DNA from 4 places in the Paenibacillus sp. Marseille-Q7038 genome. Region 1 is predicted to be linked to each of the others. Evidence: predicted binding sites of a transcription regulator. Region 1 holds the regulator's gene; each other region holds the start of a gene.

Evidence for each region. Region 1 encodes Rex, which represses fermentation and respiration genes when NADH is low (regulators of the CRP and FNR family bind a similar motif). Its sites were predicted from a motif close to TTGTGAAATATTTCACAA; they were not measured.
Region 2: a site for Rex is predicted at 4,951-4,968, ahead of ACWPWY_RS23115 (lactate permease LctP family transporter). Genes of this name have one in related genera too.
Region 3: a site for Rex is predicted at 1,269-1,286, ahead of pflB (formate C-acetyltransferase). Genes of this name have one in related genera too.
Region 4: a site for Rex is predicted at 1,301-1,318, ahead of adhE (bifunctional acetaldehyde-CoA/alcohol dehydrogenase). Genes of this name have one in related genera too.

What each region holds. Positions count from the first base shown of each region.
Region 1 covers NZ_CBCOOM010000001.1:2,400,315-2,406,585, reverse strand. The annotation lists gene panD (aspartate 1-decarboxylase) at 1-293, shown strand, start outside; gene ACWPWY_RS11330 (tetratricopeptide repeat protein) at 387-1,016, shown strand; gene dinG (ATP-dependent DNA helicase DinG) at 1,153-4,032, shown strand; gene ACWPWY_RS11320 (redox-sensing transcriptional repressor Rex) at 4,067-4,726, shown strand; gene ACWPWY_RS11315 (amidohydrolase) at 4,713-6,014, shown strand; gene ACWPWY_RS11310 (cell wall elongation regulator TseB-like domain-containing protein) at 6,044-6,271, shown strand, end outside.
Region 2 covers NZ_CBCOOM010000002.1:1,253,646-1,259,916, reverse strand. The annotation lists gene ACWPWY_RS23145 (CgeB family protein) at 1-526, opposite strand, end outside; gene ACWPWY_RS23140 (hypothetical protein) at 779-1,123, opposite strand; gene ACWPWY_RS23135 (hypothetical protein) at 1,120-1,428, opposite strand; gene ACWPWY_RS23130 (restriction endonuclease subunit S) at 1,431-1,751, opposite strand; gene ACWPWY_RS23125 (nucleoside-diphosphate sugar epimerase) at 1,789-2,076, opposite strand; gene ACWPWY_RS23120 (L-lactate dehydrogenase) at 2,212-3,165, opposite strand; gene ACWPWY_RS23115 (lactate permease LctP family transporter) at 3,208-4,842, opposite strand; gene galU (UTP--glucose-1-phosphate uridylyltransferase GalU) at 5,232-6,113, shown strand; gene ACWPWY_RS23105 (glycoside hydrolase family 43 protein) at 6,247-6,271, opposite strand, start outside.
Region 3 covers NZ_CBCOOM010000001.1:2,552,259-2,558,529, reverse strand. The annotation lists gene adhE (bifunctional acetaldehyde-CoA/alcohol dehydrogenase) at 1-1,117, shown strand, start outside; gene pflB (formate C-acetyltransferase) at 1,543-3,804, shown strand; gene pflA (pyruvate formate-lyase-activating protein) at 3,857-4,606, shown strand; gene ACWPWY_RS12170 (copper amine oxidase N-terminal domain-containing protein) at 4,980-6,271, shown strand, end outside.
Region 4 covers NZ_CBCOOM010000001.1:2,558,832-2,565,102, forward strand. The annotation lists gene adhE (bifunctional acetaldehyde-CoA/alcohol dehydrogenase) at 1-1,194, opposite strand, end outside; gene ACWPWY_RS12190 (Crp/Fnr family transcriptional regulator) at 1,515-2,234, shown strand; gene ACWPWY_RS12195 (hypothetical protein) at 2,304-3,014, opposite strand; gene ACWPWY_RS12200 (hypothetical protein) at 3,193-3,840, opposite strand; gene ACWPWY_RS12205 (winged helix-turn-helix transcriptional regulator) at 4,023-4,340, opposite strand; gene ACWPWY_RS12210 (ThuA domain-containing protein) at 4,599-5,327, opposite strand; gene ACWPWY_RS12215 (sugar phosphate isomerase/epimerase family protein) at 5,348-6,271, opposite strand, start outside.

The sequences.
Region 1 (6,271 bases):
ATCTAATGGAAGCAGCTGATATTTTTGAGAACGAGAAAGTGCAGATTGTGAATAATAACAATGGAGCCAGACTAGAGACTTATGTTATCCCTGGGCCGCGCGGGTCTGGAACGATCTGTCTCAATGGAGCAGCAGCTCGTCTCGTTCAGCCAGGAGATACGGTTATTATTATCTCTTATGCGATGATGGATGCAGCGGAGATGGCAAGTCATAAGCCCACTGTCGTATTTGTTAATGATGCGAATAAACCGGTTCAAACGGTTCAACAGGAAGTTCACGCCACAATCATGTAATCCATGGGAATAAGGAATGAAAACTGCCCTTTACGCAGAAAATGTGATTAGGTTACTGCACTAATCCATTTTACCGAGGGTGGGATGCAAGCCATGTTCCAACATTTATTCGCCGAAATGAATGATGCGCTCGACGAGATTGAGAAGTATTATTCTGTTGCACCTGCCGTTAAGAAACAAGAGATGTTACGAAAGTGGAATTTGCTAAAACAGATGAGTGATGGAATTATGGATGAGTGGATGTCATTTGAAGAAAAAATGGCTCGGATCCGGGAAAGCGGTTTGTTCCGTGGAACTGATCCCTTCGCCATGATTCCAGAACTTAAGCTTCAATCTTTTGTCAAAGGACAGGGTTATTTTAAGCTTCTTATGTATAAGCACGCGGCTGAAGAATTTAACAGAGTCGTTGAATTGTACCCGGAAAGTTTAATGTCTCGTCTGTACTTAGCTGTGTCGTATCTTCATTTAGAAGAAACACATGTCGCCGCAAAGGAACTGAATCGAATTTTGCTGAACAGCGATCAGCCTAGGTTAAAAGCGCTGGCATATAATGCACTTGGATGCATCCATGCCAAACACACGGATCTGGAGAAAGCTCTTTCCTGTTTTGCACTTTCTCTAAAGCTTGATCCAAGTTTGCAAGAGCCGCTGTACAATCTGGAAGCATGCAGATCAAATAGCGGAAAACTCCATTATGGAACGAAGTTGCTTGCTCTCTCCTAGAGAGGCATCAAAAGGCAGTGCATCAAAAAGGCGATGTCTCTTTATTTGACATCGTCTTTTTTTGTGTCTAATGTTCAAAAGTCTTTTTTTTTGCTATGCTACTAAAGAGACTGGATGAAGGGAACGTTTAATTGTAATGAAATTTGCTGTGCTTGATTTTGAGACAACAGGTACCCAGTCTGACGGTGAAATCACCCAGGTTGGACTTACCATAATAGATCATGATTTAAGTATAAAAGAGACCTATAGCTCTTATGTCAATCCCGGCGTTCCCATTCCACCTTTTATAACTGGACTTACTGGAATTTCGGACGACGATGTCAAAGATGCACCTCATCTTGAAGAAATGATGATGGAACTTGTTCCATTGTTAAATGATGTTGTATTGGTTGGCCATAATGTAGCTTTTGATTTTTACTTTTTGCAAAATGCGTTAGATCGATGCGGATACCTGCCATTTACAGGCCGTATTTTGGATACGATGGACTTCTTGAAAATTTGTTTTCCTTCGCTTTCCTCTTACCAGTTAGGTTATGTTTCATCTGAATTTGGATTTGAACATGACAGACCGCACCAAGCGGATAGTGATGCACTGGCAACCGCACATGTATTTCTGAAAAGCATCGAAGAACTCAGAGGCTTACCTTTGATTACACTGCAGCGCCTTACAGATCTCTTTCCTGCAGAGGAAAGTGATTTTGGATGGTTTTTGGATGGACTATTGGCAGAGAAGGAAAGCGAGCCGATTCAGGACCTGGACAGCCAGAAATACTACAGGCAACTTGCGCTTGCCATTGATGATTGGTCTACGATTGCTCCGCCACGGGACGAACGTGCACCGAATCCTTTGGAGAATGAATCGTTTAGCGAGTATATGGAGAAGGTACAGCAGAATTTAAAAGAAAAACTTCCCAACTATGAACAAAGGGAAGCACAGAATATGATGTTCGATGAAGTCAATAAAGCTCTTTATGAAGACAAGCATTTATTAATTGAGGCGGGAACAGGAACAGGGAAATCACTTGGATATTTGTTACCTTCTATTTACCAAAGCGTAAAGCAGGAGACCAAGGTTACGGTAAGTACACATACCATAAATTTGCAGGAACAATTGCGAGAGCGTGATCTACCTCTGTTAACGAAAGTCGTTCCTTTTCCTTTTAAAGCAGCGATCTTCAAAGGCCGTGGACATTATCTTTGTCTGCGTAAGTTTGAACAGAAGCTGAATAACAAAGAATTTGCTACACCCAAAGAAGACGTATTTACTGCTGCTCAGATGCTCGTTTGGCTCACGCAAACCGAAACTGGAGATGATGAAGAACTAAACTTAAGCCACCGGGGAACCGATTTCTGGGAGACTGTGCAAAGTGAGTCTGAATCCTGTTTAGGACGGAGCTGTCCGTGGTTCAAAAAATGTTTCTATCATCGGGCACGTCATGAAGCGGGTATTGCAGATGTTGTAATTACAAATCACTCCAAACTGTTTACGGATGTGAAAGCCAGTCATCAACTGCTCCCAAGTTATGACTACCTAGTTATTGATGAGGCTCATCATCTAGAAGACGTAGCTGGTAAACATCTGGGGATGCATATGAAATATTTCTCAGTGGTCCATACGCTAACAAGGCTGTTTAAGGATAGCCGTAATGGTCAATTTCCTGCACTTCGTCAACAGATCAATCAGTCAGGACATGAGAAATACGTGGAATGGACTTCAGCTATTGACGAGTTGTTTCCATTTGCCCTGGAAGCGAAGGAAGAATGGGATACACTGAGTGATATGTTATTTAGGCTGTTACCAGAGAGAATGGATGCTGCACCAGGAGATTCTGGACAGTTTTCACTTAGACTGAAGCCGCAGGCTAAGCCAAAAGCATGGGACAAAATCTCAAAACACGAAAATCAGTTTTATGTCACAGTAGGCGAAATGGTACGCAAAGCAGATAAGCTGCTTGGAGAAGTGAGAGAAGAATTAGACGATTATGCATCGGATAGTTTAATTACAGATATCACGGGTCTTGTCAGAGACTTAGCAGAGCTGAGGGACAATCTCAGACTCTTTATGCGGCTTGATGATACAGGCACCGTATACTGGCTTGAAGCAAGCGGTCAGTTTAGAAGTAAGTCTCTTCAGCTGTACGCAGTCCCTGTTGATGTAAGTTCGCATTTAAAAGAACTGTTTTTCGATAAAAAACACAGTGTGATCCTGACCTCTGCTACGTTATCTGTAGACAAGTCATTTCAGTTTATGATCGATCAACTAGGGCTTTTAGAAGCACAGGAAAAAGGCAGACTTATGACGTCCTTACTTCCATCGCCATTTAATTATAGGGATCAGGCGCTTTTGGTCATTCCTCGAGATTTTCCGAGTGTAAAAGGAAGTGTAGGGGATGATCACTTTGTAAGTATGCTTGTGACTTCACTAGCAGAGACAGCGAAGGCAACCAAAGGCAGAATGTTGGTGTTGTTTACGTCCTATCGTATGCTGAGACAAGTCCATGAACCTCTAAAAGAAGCACTTGCAGCTAGTGACATTACTGTGCTTGGACAAGGGGTAGATACAGGCAGTCGAACCAAACTTACACGCCGGTTCCAAGAGGCTAAGGCTTCTGTATTGCTCGGGACAAGTAGCTTTTGGGAAGGCGTAGATATTCCGGGAGAAGCTTTAACGTGCCTTGCGATCGTGCGACTACCTTTCCAGCCGCCTAGCCATCCAGTGGTGGAAGCAAAAAGTGAACTTTTGGAAAAAGAAAAGAAAAATCCTTTTATGAAACTTTCTGTTCCGCAGGCCGTGATCCGGTTTAAACAAGGTTTTGGACGGCTTGTTCGTACATCAAAGGACAGAGGCATCGTTATTGTTTACGATACAAGGGTTATTGAATCTTATTACGGAAAGTACTTTTTATACTCTCTGCCAGGTCCAAAAATGGAACATATGGTTACCGATAAGATGGTGCCACGGATTAGTGAATGGCTGATGGAACATGAAACGAATAAAGAAACAGACGGAAGATAAGAAATTGTGTTTTTGATGTAAGGGGGAGTTCACATTGAAGTCGGATAAAATTTCAGAGGCAGTCGTTCGTCGGCTGCCCGTTTATCTGCGTTATTTACAGGAGCTGTACAAAAGAGAAGTTACAACGGTATCATCTCAAGAACTCGGACTTAAATTGGATCTGAATCCAGCACAAATCCGCAAGGATTTAGCTTATTTTGGTGATTTTGGACGGAAGGGAATCGGATATGATGTCGCTTATCTTATTGATAAAATCCGTCAAATTCTCAAAATTGATCAAGTCATTAATGTTGCTCTCGTGGGGGCAGGTAATCTCGGTCAAGCGTTGTCTAACTATAACCGCTATGTAAAAGACAATATGAAGATTGTTGCTGTATTTGACTCGTATGATAAAAAAATTGGAACTATGATTAATACACTTACGGTTCAGCCAATGGAAGAGTTACAGAATACAGTAAAGGAACGTAATATTCGGATCGGAATTATTACAGTACCTGATTTTGAAGCTCAGCGTGTAGCGGATTGTATGGTTGAAGCAGGTATAGAGGCTATTCTTAATTTTGCGCCCATCATCATCAAAGCTCCGCCACATATTCGGATTCACACGGCTGATTTCACAACCGATCTCTTAAGCCTTGCTTATTATCTTGAGAGCGAAGAAGGAAAGGAAGAAATAGAAGATGACAAGTCCTAAATGGCTTATAAAAAATGGACAATTTGCAGTTAGTGATCCAGAATGGCGAATCGTTAAAGGTTATATGCTTGTTGAGAATGATAAGATTGCCTACATAGGCGAGAAACTCCCTGAGGGGGAAGAAGAAACAACAGCTTTTGACGGGAAAAATCTACTCTTTATTCCCGGTCTGATCAACACACATGGTCATGCTGCGATGTCACTTCTGAGAGGTTATGGGGATGATCTTGCACTCCAAATTTGGCTTCAAGAGAAGATGTGGCCAATGGAAGAGAAATTTACAGCAGACGATGTGTATTGGGGAGCGTCCTTGTCGATCCTTGAGATGATTAAAGGGGGTACAACCGCTTTTCTTGACATGTATGATCAGATGAATCAAGTAGCTAAGGTAGTTGAAGAGTCGGGCATACGTGCAAGCCTGATGCGGGGTGTTATTGGATTCGGTTCAGATGAACTGCGAGCTTCTAAACTTGCGGAAGCAACTTCTTTTGCTAAGGAATGGAACGGACAGGCGAGTGGCAGAATTACGACGATGCTATCTCCTCACGCACCGTACACATGTGGTCCTGAGTTTATTGAAAAATTTGTTCAGGCTGCACATGACTTAGACCTGCCGCTCCATACGCACATGTCTGAAACCAAGGCAGAAGTAGAGCAGAATGTGAAGGATTATGGGGTCCGTCCGGTAGCTCATTTAGAGAAATTGGGCTTCTTCTCACGTCCATCCCTCGTGGCGCATGCCGTTCATTTAACGGATGAAGAAATTGAGATCCTTGCTAAATATAATGTTGCTGTAGCGCACAATCCAGGAAGTAACTTGAAACTAGCCAGCGGTGTAGCTCGAGTTCCGGAGTTATTGAAGGCTGGGGTTGTTGTATCGTTAGCAACGGATGGACCTGCAAGCAATAATAATCTGGACATGTTTGAAGAAATGCGTCTGGCTGCTCTTATTCATAAAGGAGTCTCTGGTGACCCCACGGCTGTTCCAGCGACAGAAGCTCTTCGTATGGGAACGGAATATGGAGCGAAATCGATCTACGTTGAAGATACGGGGACGCTTGCAGTAGGCAAGAAAGCAGATTTTGTAGCGATTGATTTAGATCAGGCGCACTTTTTGCCGTATTCCGATTTGATCTCTCATGTTGTATACTCTGCAAGTGCTAAAGACGTCAAACATGTATGGGTAGATGGCAAACAGTTGTTAAAAGATGGAGAAGCTCTTACTTTAGATGAAGAACGTATTAAACGAGAAGCAGAATCTGCATTTAAAGGACTGAAAGCCCGCTAACGGACGAAGGGTGAGAAGGGAGTCCCGCCTTGAGGAGAAATAGAAAAAAATGGATATACATTAGTATTCTTACGGTATTACTAATCTTATTTGGAATTTATCAATTTTATGTTTACGTAATGAAAGATCAGTGGGCGGAAAGGGACCTGGCGGTGTCGATTGCAGAGCAACAGGCGCAGCTTACGTCGGTTACAAAAACACAAAAGTCCGTTTGGGGAGAAGATTCGATTTATTGGACGATAGAAGGCATGAGCAGC
Region 2 (6,271 bases), on a different contig from region 1:
AAGACGTCTTACGTGGAGAAAAAAGAGATGTATTTACACCGAGCGGAACATGATGGACATGGTTGGCTCCCTGCTCCTGATAGAATGGTATCGCCCTAATTTCATGGGTGAACACGAGATCGTAGTGCAGACAGATGGCTGCTGTATCTTCTGTAAAATAAGGATCATCTACGAACCAGATCGCTGTCCGGATTCCCAAAGCCCGAATCTCATCGATTTGCGATAAATGATTCTCAGGAAAGACATGAAGACCATTCATGACGAGCACAAGATCCGGCATATGGATCGCAGCATATTCTTTCACATGAGCGGCATCCACTACGATACACTCCGAGACAGCCATCTGAAGAGCAGCAATGACCCCTTCATCGATGGCTTCAAAACCTTGCGGGACATAAATTACTTTCATCTGGTGGATCATATATTCGGGTTTCTTTACTCTCTGAAGAATTGCCTCACACCCACCGAACCGAATCCCTTCCGCATATCCATCACGATAACTTTGCTTCCTCCTTGTCAGTTTCACCTCGCACTCACCCTATCTCTCTTGTACATTAGTTCATGTCGTCCTTCTAACTATATGCCCTAAGGTCAAATGCATCATGGACGTGTGTCCAGAGCCAAAGAAAATTGGCGTTTGTACGGCAGACATTTGTCTTTGGTGTGTTATGTATATGTGAGTTTATTCAGGTAACTTGTCCTCCCAAAAATGAGCCTAAGCCGTCATCTTGTACGTCTGTTTTACTTAAGTCAGACGAAGATGACGGTCCTTGCGAGCTTAGATCTCCTCACCTTGATAAGCGAGAGCATGACCATCTTCGAACCCTTTGGCAAACCCGACGTTGAACCCTTCGTTGTAAACGTCGTTGTAGGATTTGAGTCCGGTTTTTTTTACTTGCGAGTGTCGCTTCGCGGTATTTTTCGGAGAAACTTTTCGTTTGCTTTTCTTTTTTTTGATCACGGAAGAGGAGTTCTTTTTCAATAGAGATTTGGTCTTCCGCCCTGTAAGTTTCCTTCTCTTCTTGGCTAATCCCCTTGCTTTCGGTGCCGAATGAGCGGCCTTTTTGGCAGTACCTTTTTTTAAGGATACCGCTTTTAAAGACTTTTTTCTTTTCATCATCATTCCTCCTGTTTACGCTTGTGTCTTGAGATGCTCGCTTGCCTGACAAATAGCTGATTTGCATACCATGGAGAAGCAGGGTTTCCCTTATTCAGTGGATTGATCTTCATCATCCCGGCCATCTCTGCCATCTCCATACGGCAGCGTTCAATAAGAAGGATATGCTCAGGCACAATGTCCTCGGTGGAGCTAATTAGCTCATAGCGATCTGCAATGATGGTCAGCAACCGCGACAGTGCAGACTGACTTCTTGTCATGGATTCAAGAAACGCGATTTTCGCTTCTCTTTCTTTGGATAGCAAATTCATCTCTATCCCTTACCGCTGTCATAATCCATCATTTGATCAAAACCATTCTCTTCGCTTTGATGAAGCAGTGCTTTCAAATTCTTATTCAAACCAGCTTCCATTCGGTTAATTCCCTCAAGCAGTTCAATTAACTGCTCTTGAAGTTTAAGGGAGACGGTTAGTTGATCCTCATGACTGTCATAGATGGCACCGGTTAAGTGATTGACGGACCAGTTTCTCATTTTCTCTGCTTCGAGTGCCTTCGCCTCCAATATAAGGGAAATATTGTACTGGACTTTGACCGCAGCATCAAGCATTTGGAGCAGTGATTTCTCTCTGTTCATTTCCACGATCACCTGCCTTCTTTAAAATAGTAGAAGATTACTCTTCATCAGCCACTGCCAGTTCCTTTACCAGATGAGAAATGGAGTCAGCAATCATTTCTTGTAAATCAGCAAGTCCGCCCAAATAAGCAACAATGCCCGCATTTATAGAACCGGAACCATCAAGCAACCCTTGAGCATCTGTAAAATGCGGCATTAGATCCGGCATTTCATTCATGAGTTCAGCCATACGGACATTGACCTCTCGTTCCGCATCGAGTACTCTGGCAACTTGCTGATGAGCATGAGCCATATGTGCCAGCATTTCATCTAATTTGTTTTGCATGACCCGGCCCTCCTTTATAAGATTAAGATCGGTTATTTCATTTCTCGAAAAAAAACAAAAAAATCCCCGGCCTAAGCATTTGCCTTAAGTAGCATATGCCGGGCCGGGGAACTCAGTTCCTAGATATGAAGGGGATTAGCTATAAACTTTAGCGATTAATTCTTTAAGTACTTTCGCAGAGTGATTAAATTTCGCTTTTTCTTCTTCGTTAAGGTCAATTTCGATGACTTCGCGAACTCCACCGCGGTTAACAATCGCCGGAACACCGATATATAGATCATCTTGACCATAATGTCCCTCAAGAAGAGAAGATACGGTTAAGATACTATTTTCATTACCGAGGATTGCTTTGGTAACACGAGCGAGTGCCATACCAATCGCATAGTAAGTCGCACCTTTACGTTCAATAATGTGATATGCTGCATCACGAACGTTAACGAAAATTTCATCGAGTTTTGCTCGATCTTCTGGGTTGTTACGACGCTCAATCACTTTATCGAGGGATTCGATACCGATGGAAGCTTGGCTCCATACCGCAAATTCTGTATCACCATGCTCACCAATAATGGCTGCGTGGACGTTACGTGTATCCACTTCCAGGTATTCACCGATCATATAACGCAGACGAGCTGTATCCAACGTTGTTCCCGAACCAAGCACACGTTCTTTTGGCAAACCGGATTCTTTCCAAGTTACATAAGTAAGGATATCAACTGGATTAGAAGCGATCAAGAAAATGCCATCAAATCCGCTGTCCATAATTTCACGTACGATTGTTTTGAAGATCTTCGCATTTTTGTCTACAAGATCAAGACGGGTTTCACCTGGTTTTTGCGGCAAACCTGCTGTAATAACAACAAGGTCCGCATTTTTGCATTCTTCATAAGAACCGCTCCATACTTTAGTTGGAGAAGGTGCGAATGGCACACCATGATTAAGGTCCATTGCTTCGCCTTCGGCTTTAGCAGCATTTACGTCAACAAGAACGAGTTCCTCAGCAATCCCCTGGTTAATCATAGCGTAAGCGTAACTGCAACCTACTGCTCCAGTACCTACCAATACAACACGATTAATTTTATTACCTACCATAATAATAATCTCCCTTCAATCTCAAAAGCTGAATTTTTGTTCTTAATAAAGAGCCCAGTTTATTATCCCAACAACAACGAGTAAAATTACACTGATCTTGATTGTAAATTTAAACAATTCATTCTCTTTACCCGCAAGACCTACTGCCGCTGCAGCTACGGCTACCGATTGCGGCGAGATCATTTTAGCCATTGCACCACCCATTACGTTCGCAGCAACCATAGCTTCTGGCAGAATGCCAATTTGGTTTGCCGTTACAGCTTGCAATGGTGCAAATAGAGATCCGCTGTTAACAACAGAACCGGTCAAGAATACCCCAATCCAACCCAGAATTGGTGCGAACAACGGGAAGATACTGCCCGTTGATGCAAAAGCAAGACCGAGTGTTGAAGACATACCTGAATAGTTACAAATGTAAGCAAATGCAAGTACGCTACAAATCGTAATAATCGGGATGTACAATTCTTTAAACGTTTCTATTGCTGCTTCTTTAATGATGCTTCCTTTAATACGATAAATCAGTATGGTTAGAAGCGCTGCAATGACAATTGCGGTTGTAGTAGATGAGAATAAATCAAGATTAAATACAGCAGCGTAAGGTGTCTCTTCTGGAACAACCGGAGGTTGTCTCAAAATTTGGTTATGAACTCCTTTTATAGGGAAACTGAAGACCAGATTGTTAAGCGGTCCACCTGCTGCGAACAACGCTTTGACTGGTTTCAGCGAGAACAAAATAACCATAATCGTCAATAGAACAAATGGTAACCAAGCGAAAGCAACTTGTCCCAAGCTATATGTTTCTTTCTTGATCGTTCCTTTTGCTTGGTTCGCTTGATCCTCTTTATTTAAACGATAAATTTCTTTTGGTTTCCAAATACGCAGGAAAAGCGCAAGTGCAACCAGACTGACAAGGGCAGAGATAATATCCACGAGTTCAGCACCCAGGGTATTAAGTACAATAAACTGAGTGATGGCAAATGAACCTCCACTTACCAAAATCGCTGGCCAAGTTTGTCTCATTCCTTTAAATCCATCAATTAAGTAAACCAACAGAAAAGCAATCATTAAACTGATAATCGGAATAACGTACGATGTTCGGCTTGCAACTTCAAGTCCAGAAAGTCCCGTAAGCGTAGCAGGTGTCGTAACGGGAATTCCCATCGCACCATAAGAACCTCCAGCAATATTAGCCACAAGACAAAGACCAGCTGCATATACAGGCTTAAATCCTAAACCAATCAGAATTACCGCTGTAATCGCTACAGGAGCACCAAATCCAGCCGCCCCTTCCAAGAACGCACCAAAGGAGAAAGCAACAAGAAGTACTTGTAATCGCTGATCTTCGGTAATTGTCGCTATACTATTCTTGATTATATCAAATTTTCCTGTTTTTACCGTAAGTTTATACAAGAAAATTGCTGCCAGTACAATAGAAGCTACCGGCCATAACCCAGCAAGCACGCCATAAAAACCAGTCCCTACCACTTTAACGAAGGGCATTTTGTAAAAGAATAAAGCTACACAGGCTGCAACAACAATGCTCAGCAGTCCGGCTACATAGCCTTTCATTTTAAAAACCGTTAAAGCTACAATAAAGAATATAATGGGTATGGCAGCCACCAAAGCAGATAGCCATATATTGCCCATCGGGTCGTATATTTGATTCCAAACCCCCACTTGTATCTCACTCCTTAATGCTAATTGTTTAGATATTGTGAGCCGCGCTAGATTATCCTATTCACATTGCCGACAAAATAGAGATGCTTGTCTTTTTTAAAACTAATCATGTGAAAACTTTCACTTTAGTCTGGTAAAAAAAGCGGCGTTTTTTCAGTCATGATGTTTGTCACAATGTCCCGGCCGCGTTTTTACTATAGCGATGCGGATAAACATTGTATGTGATTTTTCTCACACATTAAAACAAATACATTATATTCCAATGAATTATTTCTAACTTTTTCTAATAAGGAGAGATAAAATCCCATCAAATTCCGTACTTTGTGACTTTATTCCATAATCTTGATATGATGAATATAAGCAGATAAGCTAGGAAGGTGATGAAATTCATGACAGTAAAAAAAGCAGTAATTCCTGCCGCAGGACTTGGAACCCGATTTCTTCCCGCAACAAAAGCCATGCCAAAAGAAATGATGCCGATCCTGAATAAACCAACCATTCAATATATTGTCGAAGAAGCAATCGCTGCTGGAGTCGAAGATATTATCATCGTTACCGGAAAGGGAAAAAGATCCATCGAGGATCATTTCGACCATGCTTTTGAACTGGAACAGCTGCTTGCAGACAAAGGGAAGTCCCTTGCTCTGGAAGAAGTTCTCTCTTCCTCTACCGTGCCTAATATTCATTATATCCGGCAAAAAGAACCCAAAGGTCTAGGCCATGCGATCTGGTGTGCTCGTAAATTTGTCGGAGATGAGCCATTTGCGGTACTGCTTGGAGATGACATTGTCGTAAATCCTGTACCTTGCTTGAAACAGTTGATTGATGAGCATGAAAAGGTAGGTGCATCAGTACTGGGGGTCATGCAGGTACCCGATGAAGATACACACAAATACGGCATTATGGAACCCCGTGGAAAAAGAGGGCGAAGTTATTCTGCACTGCGTTTTGTCGAGAAACCGAAACCTGGAACCTCTCCCTCCAATCTTGCCATTATCGGCCGGTATGTACTGACACCTGAAATTTTCCCTCTGCTGGAAGAGCACCACATTGGTCTTGGCGGGGAAATCCAGCTAACTGATGCGATTGAAAGATTAAATCAAATTACGCCTGTATACGGTTACGAATTTGAAGGTAAACGATATGATGTAGGTGATATACTAGGATTTCTTGATACGAATATTGAATTTGCTTTAGCTAACCCCAAGTACCGTGATGAGGTATTACGCATGTTACATACCAAACTTGAAAACACCTCTTTACATCGATAAATTCACAATGATAGATTACTGTTTTCCACAATAAAAAAGGAGTATGTCCCATGTTACGAGACATACTCCTTTTAAGCTTTCTCCTTTGCTGGTCAATCCCACAGCAGTCCGTGCCATCCCCTCAAATCCTACTTCACTTCTCAGGATAAGGATCAATC
Region 3 (6,271 bases), 150 kb from region 1:
TGTGGAAAAAGTGGAACATTACCTTCGTCAGCGTCGTGTGCCTGTTGCCATTGAAGTGTTCTCTGATGTAGAGCCAGATCCATCGACAACAACGGTAGAACGCGGTACGGAACTTATGAAGCAATTCCAGCCTGACTGCATTATTGCTCTTGGTGGAGGTTCGCCAATGGATGCTGCTAAAGCAATGTGGCTGTTCTACGAGTACCCGGATACAAGTTTCCACAACTTAAAACAAAAATTCATGGATATTCGTAAACGGATTTACAAATATCCGCGTCTAGGACAAAAAGCACAATTTGTTGCCATCCCAACCACTTCGGGTACGGGTTCTGAAGTAACTTCGTTTGCAGTTATCACAGATAAGAACAATGGCAACACGAAATATCCGCTGGCTGATTATGAGCTGACGCCTGATGTAGCGATTGTAGATCCGGAGTTCGTATATAGTTTGCCTAGAACAGCAGTTGCTGATACAGGAATGGATGTACTAACTCATGCGATTGAAGCATATGTATCAGTAATGGCGAATGACTATACAGATGGGCTTGCCATTAAGGCAATTCAGCTTGTATTTGAATATCTCGAAGCATCGGCACTCACTGGGGATAAACTGGCTAGAGAAAAAATGCATAATGCATCGACCATTGCAGGTATGGCGTTTGCGAATGCATTCCTTGGAATCAACCATTCCCTTGCTCATAAATGGGGAGGACAATACCACACTGCTCATGGACGTACGAATGCAATCTTGTTACCACATGTTATTCGTTATAATGCGAAGAAACCAACGAAATTTGCATCTTTCCCTAAATATTCGCACTTTATAGCTGATCAACGTTATGCTGAAATTGCAAGAATTCTGGGATTACCAGCAAGCACAACAGAAGAAGGGGTAAACAGCTTGATCCAAGCTATTCGAGATCTGAATAGAAAACTCGGTATCCCTGAATCGTTCCAAGCACTTGGTTTTGAAGCTAAAGATTTTGAATCGCGTGTAGATTATTTGGCGGATCGCGCATTCGAAGATCAGTGTACAACAGCTAATCCGAAGTTACCTTTGGTAACAGAACTCGCGGATGTGTACCGTAATGCATTCTATGGTAATTTTGATAAATAAGAAATGGTAAAAAAAGAGCCGAGCTGAGAGGGGGTATTCCCGGTTAGCTCGGCTCTTTTTTAAGAATCAGGAAAAAGATATTGTTGGTGTCACATACAGGTCTACCGACCGACTATAACAGAAAAGTAAAAATAGAATAACAGTTTAAACTTTGTGATTTATATCACAGAGTAGGTGTGAGATATGTTCTATAATTTGAGTTGTAAAGCAGTTCCATGAAACAGTCGCTTCCCTTGAAAAGTGAAGAGAAGGGGTTATAACAAGCTTGGAAGTGAAAACAGTCACATAGTGTGGCAGCTGTAGTAACAGTTTTACAGTTAGTAGGAGTACAGCTTTTCATGGATTTTGTTCGGACCAGGCCCTTCCTTCACGCCTTGTCCTCTCAATGAGTCCAGATCAAACCATAAATTATTGGAGGGATTACCATGGCGGTAACCGAAAAAGAAGTGCAAAGTGTACAATCCGGTTGGAGAAGCTTTCAAAAAGGCAAATGGACAAAAGAAGTAAATGTAAACGACTTTCTACAAAAAAACTTGAAACCTTATCAAGGAAATGAAAGTTTCCTGGCAGGGGCAACTGAAAATACAAAAGCACTTTGGGAGATCGTAATGGATCTTACCAAAAAAGAAAGAGAAAATGGTGGAGTTCTCGATGTAGATGTAAATACACCTTCTACGATCGTTTCTCACAAACCAGGTTATCTTGATAAAGAGAAAGAGCAAATTGTAGGGGTACAAACAGATGCTCCATTCAAACGTTCTATCCAGCCTTTCGGTGGTATTCGCATGATGGTAGACGCTTGTAAAGCATACGGATTTGAACTTCCGCAAGAAATTATTGATATGTTTACTACCATCCGTAAAACGCATAACCAAGGGGTATTTGATGCTTATACGCAAGATATGAGAAATGCTCGTAAAGCAGGGATTATCACAGGTTTGCCAGATGCTTATGGTCGCGGTCGTATTATTGGTGATTATCGCAGAGCAGCACTTTACGGTGTAGACTTCCTAATTAAAGATAAAAAGAGAGAACTCGATGAACTCGAAGTTGATGTGATTGATGAAGATATCATCCGTCTTCGCGAAGAACTTTCAGAACAAATTCGTGCTCTGCAAGAACTGAAACAACTGGGTGAAATGCACGGTTTCGATATCTCTGGCCCAGCACGTAATGCGAAAGAAGCTTTCCAATGGGTATACTTCGCTTACCTTGCAGCAATTAAAGAACAAAACGGTGCAGCAATGTCTCTTGGTCGTGTATCTTCCTTCCTTGATATCTACATTGAACGTGATCTGGAAGAAGGAACACTGACTGAGCAAGAAGCTCAAGAGCTTGTAGACCATTTTGTAATGAAACTGAGAATTGTTAAATTCTTGCGCACACCAGACTATAACGAGCTGTTTAGTGGAGATCCAACATGGGTTACTGAATCCATCGGTGGTATGGGCATGGACGGAAGAACTCGTGTAACGAAAAACAGCTTCCGCTTCCTTCATACGTTGTATAACCTTGGTGCAGCTCCAGAGCCAAACTTAACCGTACTTTGGTCTGAACAACTGCCAGAAGGGTTCAAAAAATATTGTGCGAAAGTTTCCATTGAAACTAGCTCCATTCAATATGAGAATGACGATCTGATGCGTCCGATCTACGGTGATGACTATGGTATTGCATGCTGCGTATCCGCAATGCGTATTGGTAAACAAATGCAATTCTTCGGCGCACGTGCAAACTTAGCTAAAGCACTTCTGTACGCAATCAACGGTGGTGTTGATGAAAAACTGGGTATGCAAATTGGCCCTGAGTATCCTGCAATTACATCTGAAGTATTGAACTATGACGAAGTTATGAAACGCTTCAAACCAATGATGGAATGGCTGGCTAAACTCTATATGAACACACTGAATGTGATTCACTATATGCATGATAAATACAGCTATGAGCGTATTGAAATGGCACTGCATGATCGCGACGTTCTGCGCACGATGGCTTGCGGTATCGCTGGACTTTCGGTTGCCGCTGACTCCCTGAGCGCAATTAAATACGCTAAGGTTCGTCCAATCCGTGACGAGCGCGGTATTGCTGTTGATTTTGAAATTGAAGGCGACTTCCCTTGCTACGGTAACAACGATGATCGTGTAGACCAAATCGCTGTTGAACTTGTTGAATCCTTCATGACAATGATTCGTAAACACAAAGCTTATCGCAATGCAGTACCTACACAATCCATTCTTACTATTACTTCTAACGTTGTATATGGTAAGAAAACAGGAACTACGCCAGATGGACGTAAAGCAGGCGAACCGTTTGCACCAGGTGCGAACCCGATGCATGGACGTGATAAAAAAGGTGCACTAGCAAGTCTTAGCTCAGTAGCAAAACTGCCATATGAGCATAGCTTAGATGGAATCTCTAATACGTTCTCTATTGTTCCAAAAGCGCTGGGTAAAGAAGAAGACAACCAAAAAACAAACCTGACTTCGATGATGGACGGTTATTTTGGAAGTGGCGCGCATCACTTGAACGTTAACGTATTTAATCGCGAACAATTGATTGACGCAATGGAACACCCAGAAGATTATCCGCAGCTTACTGTTCGTGTATCCGGTTATGCGGTTAACTTCATCAAATTGACGAAAGAACAACAACTTGATGTGATTAACCGTACGTTCCACGGCAGCATGTAAGTAACCCCAAAAAAAGTACGCACAAGCGGGTGCGTGGAAGGATGATGAAATGATGATAAACGGACATATTCATTCATTGGAAACTTTCGGCACTGTCGATGGGCCAGGCATCCGCTTTGTGCTCTTTATGCAAGGCTGCCATCTCAAATGCCAGTATTGTCATAACCCAGATACTTGGGCACTTGACGGCGGGAAGACAATGACACTGGAAGAAGTTCTAAGTGAAATTGAGCCTTACTTGAATTACTACAAAAATTCTGGTGGCGGTTTGACAGTCTCTGGTGGAGAACCAACGCTTCAAGCAGGGTTTGTAGCAAGACTTTTTCAAGAAGTGAAAAAACGTTGGGATCTTCATACCACACTGGATAGCAATGGATTCAATGATATGAACCGTATAGAAGAACTAATTGAGGCAACGGATCTAGTTCTTCTTGATTTAAAGCATATCAATGATGAAAAACATAAAGTATTAACTGGAAAATCCAATGAACGGATGCTGGAGACAGCTCGCTGGTTATCGGATCATGGTAAGAAAATGTGGATTAGACATGTATATGTACCGGGTATTCATGATGATGAAGAAGATTTGCGTAACTTGGGTCGATTTATCGGGACACTGAAAGGCGTCGAGAAGTTCGAGATTTTGCCTTATCACCAAATGGGTATTTATAAATGGAAACTTCTAGGCAAGGAGTACCCGCTAGAAGGAGTACCTTCTCCTACACAGGAAGAAGTGGATCGTGCATACCGCCTCATCGAAGAAGGCCGTACAGAATCACAGAACCTTCAATTTTCTTACTAATAATCGTAAGAATCGTAAGATATGTTATAAGAGAGATCTCCCCTACGAATTAGCGTAGGGAGATCTCTTTTTTTGTTATTCGAAGATTTTATCCGTCCACTTCTATCCTCATCTTTAGTAGATTTCTTCCATAACAAAGGGGTGAGACTACCTGCTACTTCCCCGAATTTCTGCTAGTTAGTTTCCATACTGACAAAAAAATATTCTCTGAAAAGCATATAAACAGCATTTCTTTGATGCCCGGTTAACTGTCAAAGTATGCTGTTTTTTGTTGTTTCCCGTAAGGTCCAGAGCAACTTTTCAGGACTAGGTGCGTCTAATACTATGACATGATAAGGAATATATACAAAATAGATACAGAGGGAGTCGGGAAATGAATTTTAAGAAATTAACGCTGCTCACCATATTAGCTCTATTCTCACAAGTGGTACCAGCATACACAGCAAGCGCAGAACCGGTAGAGAATGACCCCGTTTCAAGTACGATTGTTCAGGAAGTTTCACAGCTTGAGGAAACGGCTAACCAAGAAGTGAAAGTAGAAGAGAAAACGGATATGTCCGGTATAACAGAACAAAAAGAAGATAGCAATAATGGAACTCCACAATCCACCAATGAAGAATCTACTGTTAACACAGATGGAACGGTTACAGGTACTGCGGAAGAAGTTACAGCGAATCCAGAGGATGCCATTCTAACAGAAGAAGATCCAGTGGTTCCAGAAACCCCAGAAGTTCCCGAAGTTCCGGAGAAGCAGCCACTCAGCAACAGTCAGCTGATCCTCTATTATAATAGTAAAAAAATGGTCCAAGACGGTGTGACTTATTATGCACCACAACCGATGCAAGTGAAAAGCGGTGTATCTTATGTACCCATTCGCGCCTTGGTTGATCGAGTCGGCTACAGAGTTTCATATAATAACACTACAAAGGAAACGAGTATCATTCAAGGTAATAATGAACTGAAGTTCAAAACGAACAGTAACAAATATAAGGTTAACGGAGTTTCTAAAACAATGAAGGGGACCTCCTATCAGACTCAGAATACCTTTATGGTGCCTCTAACAGCGATCACGGGAGCACTTGGGATCAAGTATAGCGTAGTTAATAAAAGCATTGTTATGAATTTATCTACCAAACCAATTGCTAACTTCAGCATATCACCTAAGGAAGTCTATGCGGGACAAGCTGTTACATACAAGGCAGATGGGTTTTCTCCAAAGGGTCTGTCCATCATAAATGAACGTTGGGAAGGGAAAAAGGACGTATTTGATGCTCCGGGTAAATATACGATCAAATACTATGTACAAGACGCTAGTGGTTCTTGGAGTGATCCTTATTCACTTACGGTCCATGTCCTGCGTCCTAATCAGCCGCCGGTAGCTTTGTTTGTGACAGATAAAGAAGAATATAAAATGGGCGAACTCATTACGTACACAGACCAAAGTTCGGATGATGAAGCCATTGCCAAAACAGAATGGAACAATAATGCACTTGCCTTTTTTACGCCAGGTCCAAAAACAATCAGTCTGACCGTGAGGGATAATAAAGGTTTAACAAATACTTATCAAAAAACAATTATCATTACGAATGAAACACTCTATTCAGTAACCGAGTTTAATCAGTTATTTACGCCCATCGGAGAAAAATTTTCTTTCGACGGATCTGT
Region 4 (6,271 bases), 160 kb from region 1:
TGGCAAACGGTCTGCAAAACGATTAATCACATCATCATTATTGGAATGAATAACCGAAGAGTGTCCCATTCCGCCAAAAGCAACAATCTCCGCTGCACGCTCAATCCCTTGATCAGCTGTTTTCACTTTGTAACAAGCAAGTACTGGGCTGAGTTTTTCTGCAGAAAGCGGGAATTTCGGTCCAACACCGTCAATCTCTGCGATTAGGATTTTTGTTCCTTCTGGAACATGAATTCCGCACATTTGAGCAATTTTCACTGCAGATTGACCTACTATTTTTGGATTAACAGCGCATTTCTCAGCGATAATTGTACCTGCTGTAAGTTTTGCTATTTCATCTTTCGTTACAAAGTAACATCCATTGTCTATTAGCATTTTTTTAACTTCATTGTAGATGGGTTCTTCGATAATAACGGCTTGCTCAGATGCACAGATCATTCCATGATCAAAAGATTTAGATAGGATTAGATCATTCACCGCTTGTTTCAAGTCAGCTGTTTTTTCGATGAAGCAAGGAACGTTACCAGGTCCTACGCCAAGAGCGGGTTTACCGCAGCTATACGCAGCTTTTACCATAGCCCCTCCACCAGTAGCAAGGATCAGCGCAATGTCAGGATGATTCATGAGTTCATTTGTTTTCTCCATGGAAGGTTCATCAATCCATTGGATACAATCTGCTGGTGCGCCTTCTTTAATAGCAGCATCTCTTAGAATACGTGCTGCCTCACGGCTCGAATTTTGTGCGGATGGATGGAAACCAAAAACGATGGGGTTACGAGTCTTAATAGCAATCAGTGCTTTAAACATGGTCGTTGAGGTTGGGTTCGTTACAGGTGTAATCCCCATTATCACGCCAACAGGTTCAGCTATTTTTTGGCAGTTTTCAAATTCGTTGTCCTCAATGACACCAACTGTCTTGTCATATTTGATTCCGTTATAGACATATTCTGTAGCGAAAATATTTTTAATGATTTTATCTTCATAAACACCGCGACCTGTTTCTTCTACAGCCATTTTAGCTAAAGGCATGTGTTGATCCAGCCCAGCAAGTGCCATAGCTTGAACAATTCGGTCAATTGCAGCTTGATCAAGTTTCATAAAAGATTCGAGAGCTTTTTTTCCTTTTAGTACGATTTCATTAATGTAATCCTTGGCAGTTGCTTCCTTTGTTACTTCTTCTTTATTAACAGCCATGTGATTCATCCTCCTACCAAAATGTCTATATATTTTGTTTCTCTCTTTTCTACGAGATCATCGTATCATAATAAAAATTTAAAGTTTGTGATTATTTTCACATAATATGTGAATGTGTTCACAAAGTTTCAAGGGTTCCTTTCCAAGTAGTGAAATGAATCACAAAGTTTAAAATATCGTCACAGTTTCCCTCTATTCAAAGCCCAAAAATCAAATTCATAAGTATATACTTGAGTTATTCAAAGACTTAAATCACATTAATAAACGACTTGTTTTCAGGTTAACGAACTTATTTACGATAAAAGCTAGGGGGAATTAACATGACTCATATTAATGTATTAGAAAAGACTGAAGGAAATACCAGCTGTTTTTCTAAGGAAAATTTGAACCGCCTTTTTGACTCCATGAAAGATCGAACTTTCCCCCAAGGGTCTCATCTTTTCTGGGAAGGAGATACAGCAGATAAACTCTTCTATATAAAGAAGGGTCGGATCAAAGTTACTAAATCAACAGATGAAGGAAAAGAACTCATCATGTACATCCATCAAGATGGAGATATGACAGGTCATGCAGACCCCTTCTTTTCAAGTCGACACAGCTTCTCTGCAGAAGTGCTTGAGGAAAGTGAAGTTGGTATTATAGAAACGGCTGATCTTGAACTATTAATTGGTTTATATGGTGACTTCGCAATTGACTTTATGAAATGGATGGGAATTTATCACCGTATAACACAGACTAAATTCCGTGATCTTATGATGTATGGTAAACAAGGAGCTCTATGTTCTACGCTGATTCGCCTGGGCAATACTTACGGTGAACAACAATCCGATGGAAGTATTCGCATTAATAGGAAATTGACACACACTGATCTCTCTAACATGATTGGAGCTACCAGAGAAAGCGTAAACCGAATGCTCGGGGAACTTCGAAAAAAAGGTTCTCTTGCTTATGAAGGTGGCTACATTATCATTAAAGAACTCAGTTCTCTCCGTGAAATTTGCAGATGTGAACAATGCCCCATCGAAATCTGCCGTATTTAGAATAGAAAAAAACCGATTTCCTTTGGGAGGAGATCGGTTTTTTTAATCTCTACATGATTCTGTGTTTTGCTAGATTTTCTCTACGATTTCCACTCGCACTTCATCGCCTGGATCTAAAACCATATCAAGTCCATGTTCAGCAAGTTCTTTGTTATTCACCTTCATCATCCATCTCTCTGAAATCCGTGGAGTATAACCATCTATAGATTGAAGATACTTTTTATTATCGGACAATTGCACATATGCTGTACTCATTAGTAGATCTCTAACCGTGAGCGTGGGATCATACAACCTAGCCATTGTTAATCGTAATTCTGGATTATTCGATCCCCCACTTAACTCGAGAGTAACACCCGAACCACCCGTTTGGCTCATATCAATAGGTGTAGCAGGTACTACAGACAGTTTCAATGAATCTTTGTCTTTTATGGATTGTCCCCACATATCAGCACTGATTTCTTTGTTGTTTTTCTCTACCTTCCACTGTAACGTATCATCAAGTACAGTAGATCCGACCGAAATAATCTGATTGGACTCCTTCGATAGACTCGCTACACGATCAAGCGCTTCGTAAACCGTCATACCTTCATCATAACGTAAATGCAAGGATTGATTCATAGACGGTATAAAAGATCCACCTTCCACAATCATATTCACCTCACCTGGTGTTCCTTCCTCGGCTCCACCTACGTCTTCATTCCATGTACTGCAACCCGAAATCAACATAACGAGCATGAGTAGAATGATAGATGGGATTGTAATTGGATTTCGCACTTTCATGCTAACACCACCTTACTTTTTTTGGCCTCAGTCTATGAGCAATTGTGTGGTTCATTTAATGATTGCTAAAATTTGACAATATCCGCCAATCACATAACTCTAGCATACTATTATCTATACCATGATATCAACTAATGACAAAAAAAGCCCTGTGAAGGGCTTCACATTTTAAACAAAACTATTCCACTGCGGCTTGCATAAAGATCCTCGTTCCAGACCTATTCTTTATGTAGGGTCCGAGCCCTTTAAACTGCCGATCCGATATATATACTCCTGTTGTTAAGCGCTCCTCTATCATTTCAGATTCACCAGAATAAACAAGCGAAGAAGTTCGTAAATTCTCCTGATAAATGGGAATGGACAGATTTCGTTTACGATACGGTTTACCACAAGTACGTAAAGGTCTCTCTGAAAAATAAGTAGGCACAAAATAGGCTGCTATAATATCAAGTTCCTCTTCTGAATAAAAGCTTTCTTCCCCGAGAAAAGGATGCAGCAGCCGAATTTCTTCATATTGTGACCAGATCAGTGCTTGTAAACATAGACTCATAAGCGGAGTAATGGTAGAGTCATTCTCTGTGCTTTCTGGCGTATACTCACTCCCAATAAACTTCCATCCCTTTATTGTGTATATCCATTTTTGAAAATAAGTACGTGACACCTGTTGTAAAGCGTTGGGGTAACTGAGGTCTAATGAGAGATAATAGTGTTTAGCCATCGTGGCTGCTCTGTCATAGATCGACTGAACTTGTAGGGATGCACGTTCAAGCACATCAACTTCGTATTTTGGGTAACCCACTTTGCGGGACACGAACATTTTATTCATGTGATCAGCCTCCCTACGCCATAATTGGCTTCTTCGGAATTATACTCAAAAATTCGCCTAGAGGTGCATGGACTACTTCTATTTGAAAAAAACTCCTTATTTTCGGTTTAGGAAAATAAAGAGTCTTTAAAAGCAAAACTAACCGTACTGTGCTTTGTTTTTACTTCAAATCATTTTTTGTACTAATCAATCCATTCTTCAGCCCAAGTTTGAATCTGGGACATAACTGGATTTAACGCCTTTCCCTTCTCTGTAAGTTCATATTCAATACGAACTGGAGTCTCAGGATAAACATGACGTGTTAGTATACCTTCCGCTTCTAAATCTTTCATTCGCTCAGATAGCATTTTGTCACTCATCTGTGGAATTAAATTAGAAATATCTTTAAACCGTTTAGGCCCGTCCAACAATGTTTTAATAATTAGTCCGTTCCATCTTTTACCTAAAAAAGAAAAAGCGGTTTCGAACCTTGGACACATCTTAAGATGTGGATTTTCCATTATTTTCACCTCTTCAGAAATTCCATGAAAAACAACTTACTATAAGTTAGTATATTTCATATTAACATATTTTAACCCGAAAGAAAACGAAATATTAAAAATAGGTAGAAAAGATCCTATTACAAATATTACCCAATATGGAACAGGATGACTCTATTCTGTGTATTCATTAAAAAGGACCGTCCTAAGACGGCCCTTTCCTTTACCCGTGGCGCTATAAAGCTTATGATCGTATCCCGCGCCTCCAAGTAGTTTCTATTAAACAAGAATATCTCCTAGCGGTCTGACGGGTTCACTGTAACCATACACTGGTTTGGTGTGCGGAGTAGGATAAGCCCATCTGATGGAGTTGCTGATAACCTTCATCACTTGTGGATTGTAATAGGTAGGATATGTCTCGTGCCCGGGACGGAAATAAAAGATTTTACCTTCGCCTCGTTTAAAAGTACATCCACTTCTAAATACTTCTCCACCAGCAAAGTTACTCAGGAAAATAAGTTCATCTGGCGTAGGAATATCAAAAAACTCACCATACATTTCTTCATGTTCCAGCACGATATGACTTTCGATTCCTTCCGCAATAGGGTGATTAGGATTCACACACCATATTATTTCTTGTTCTTTTGCTTCCCGCCACTTGAGATCGCAAGAAGTACCCATCAAGGCTTTAAAAGGCTTAGAGAAATGACCCGAATGAAGTACGATAAATCCCATGCCGTCTAATACCCGTTTCACTACCTTACTTACGATCTGATCATTTACTCGATCATGTGCCATGTGCCCCCACCAGATAAGTACATCTGTCGTATTTAGGACATCATCGGATAATCCATGATCAGGTTGATCAAGCGTAGCCGTGCGAATAGCGTAACCTTCCCCCGCTAGACCATCAGCAAGCACTTTATGAATTCCTTCCGGATAAACTTCTTTCGCCTCATCATGAATTTTCTCATGGACAAATTCATTCCAAATCGTGACGTTAACCATGTTATTTCCCCCTAAAAAATTTACACCCACCACATATCGCCAATAGGTTCTTCAATCAAAACCTGTTTGAGATTGTGGACGGCTTTTGAAAAACCTTCCTCGATCGACATTAAGCCATCTTCATGCTCAATGCTGACAACATAATCGTATCCTACAAGTCTTAGGGCACTTATGATATCTGCCCACGTTTTTATATCATGACCGTATCCAACCGTACGGAACTGCCAAGCACGAGTCTGCATATTCGTATAAGACTGCATATCAGTCAGACCATACATATTTACGTTAACCGGATCTATTGTTGTATCTTTCGCATGGAAATGGTGAATGGCGCCTTCGCGCCCAAGAATTTTAATAGCCTCTACAGGATCAATTCCTTGCCACCACATATGAGATGGATCAAGGTTGGCTCCGATAGCTTCTCCAGCAGCTTCACGCAAGCGCAGTAAAGTAGCTGGTGTGTGTACGGAAAAACCTCCATGAAGTTCTAAACCGACTTTAACATGATGATCGGATGCGAATTTTCCCCATTCCGTCCAGTAAGGTATCAGTTTGTTCTCCCACTGCCATTTCAATACTTCTTGAAAATCATTTGGCCAAGGAGCTACAGGCCAGTTCGGATATTTAGCATCTTCATGATCACCCGGTAATCCAGAGAAGGTGTTAACGACCGGTACTTCAAGTTTTTCAGCAAGTTTTACTGTATTCACATAATCATCATGGAATTTCTTGGCGATATTTTTTTGAGGATGAAGCGGATTTCCATGACAACTTAGTGCACTGATAATTAAACCGCGAGATTCAACTGCCTTTTTGAATTCTTTCAATTTCGTCTCGTTCTCTAGAAGTTCTGCTGGTTTACAATGTGCATCCCCTGGATTTCCACCTGTGCCGATTTCAATTGCACCGAGTCCCTGGGAAGCGATATAGTCGAGTGCTTCTTC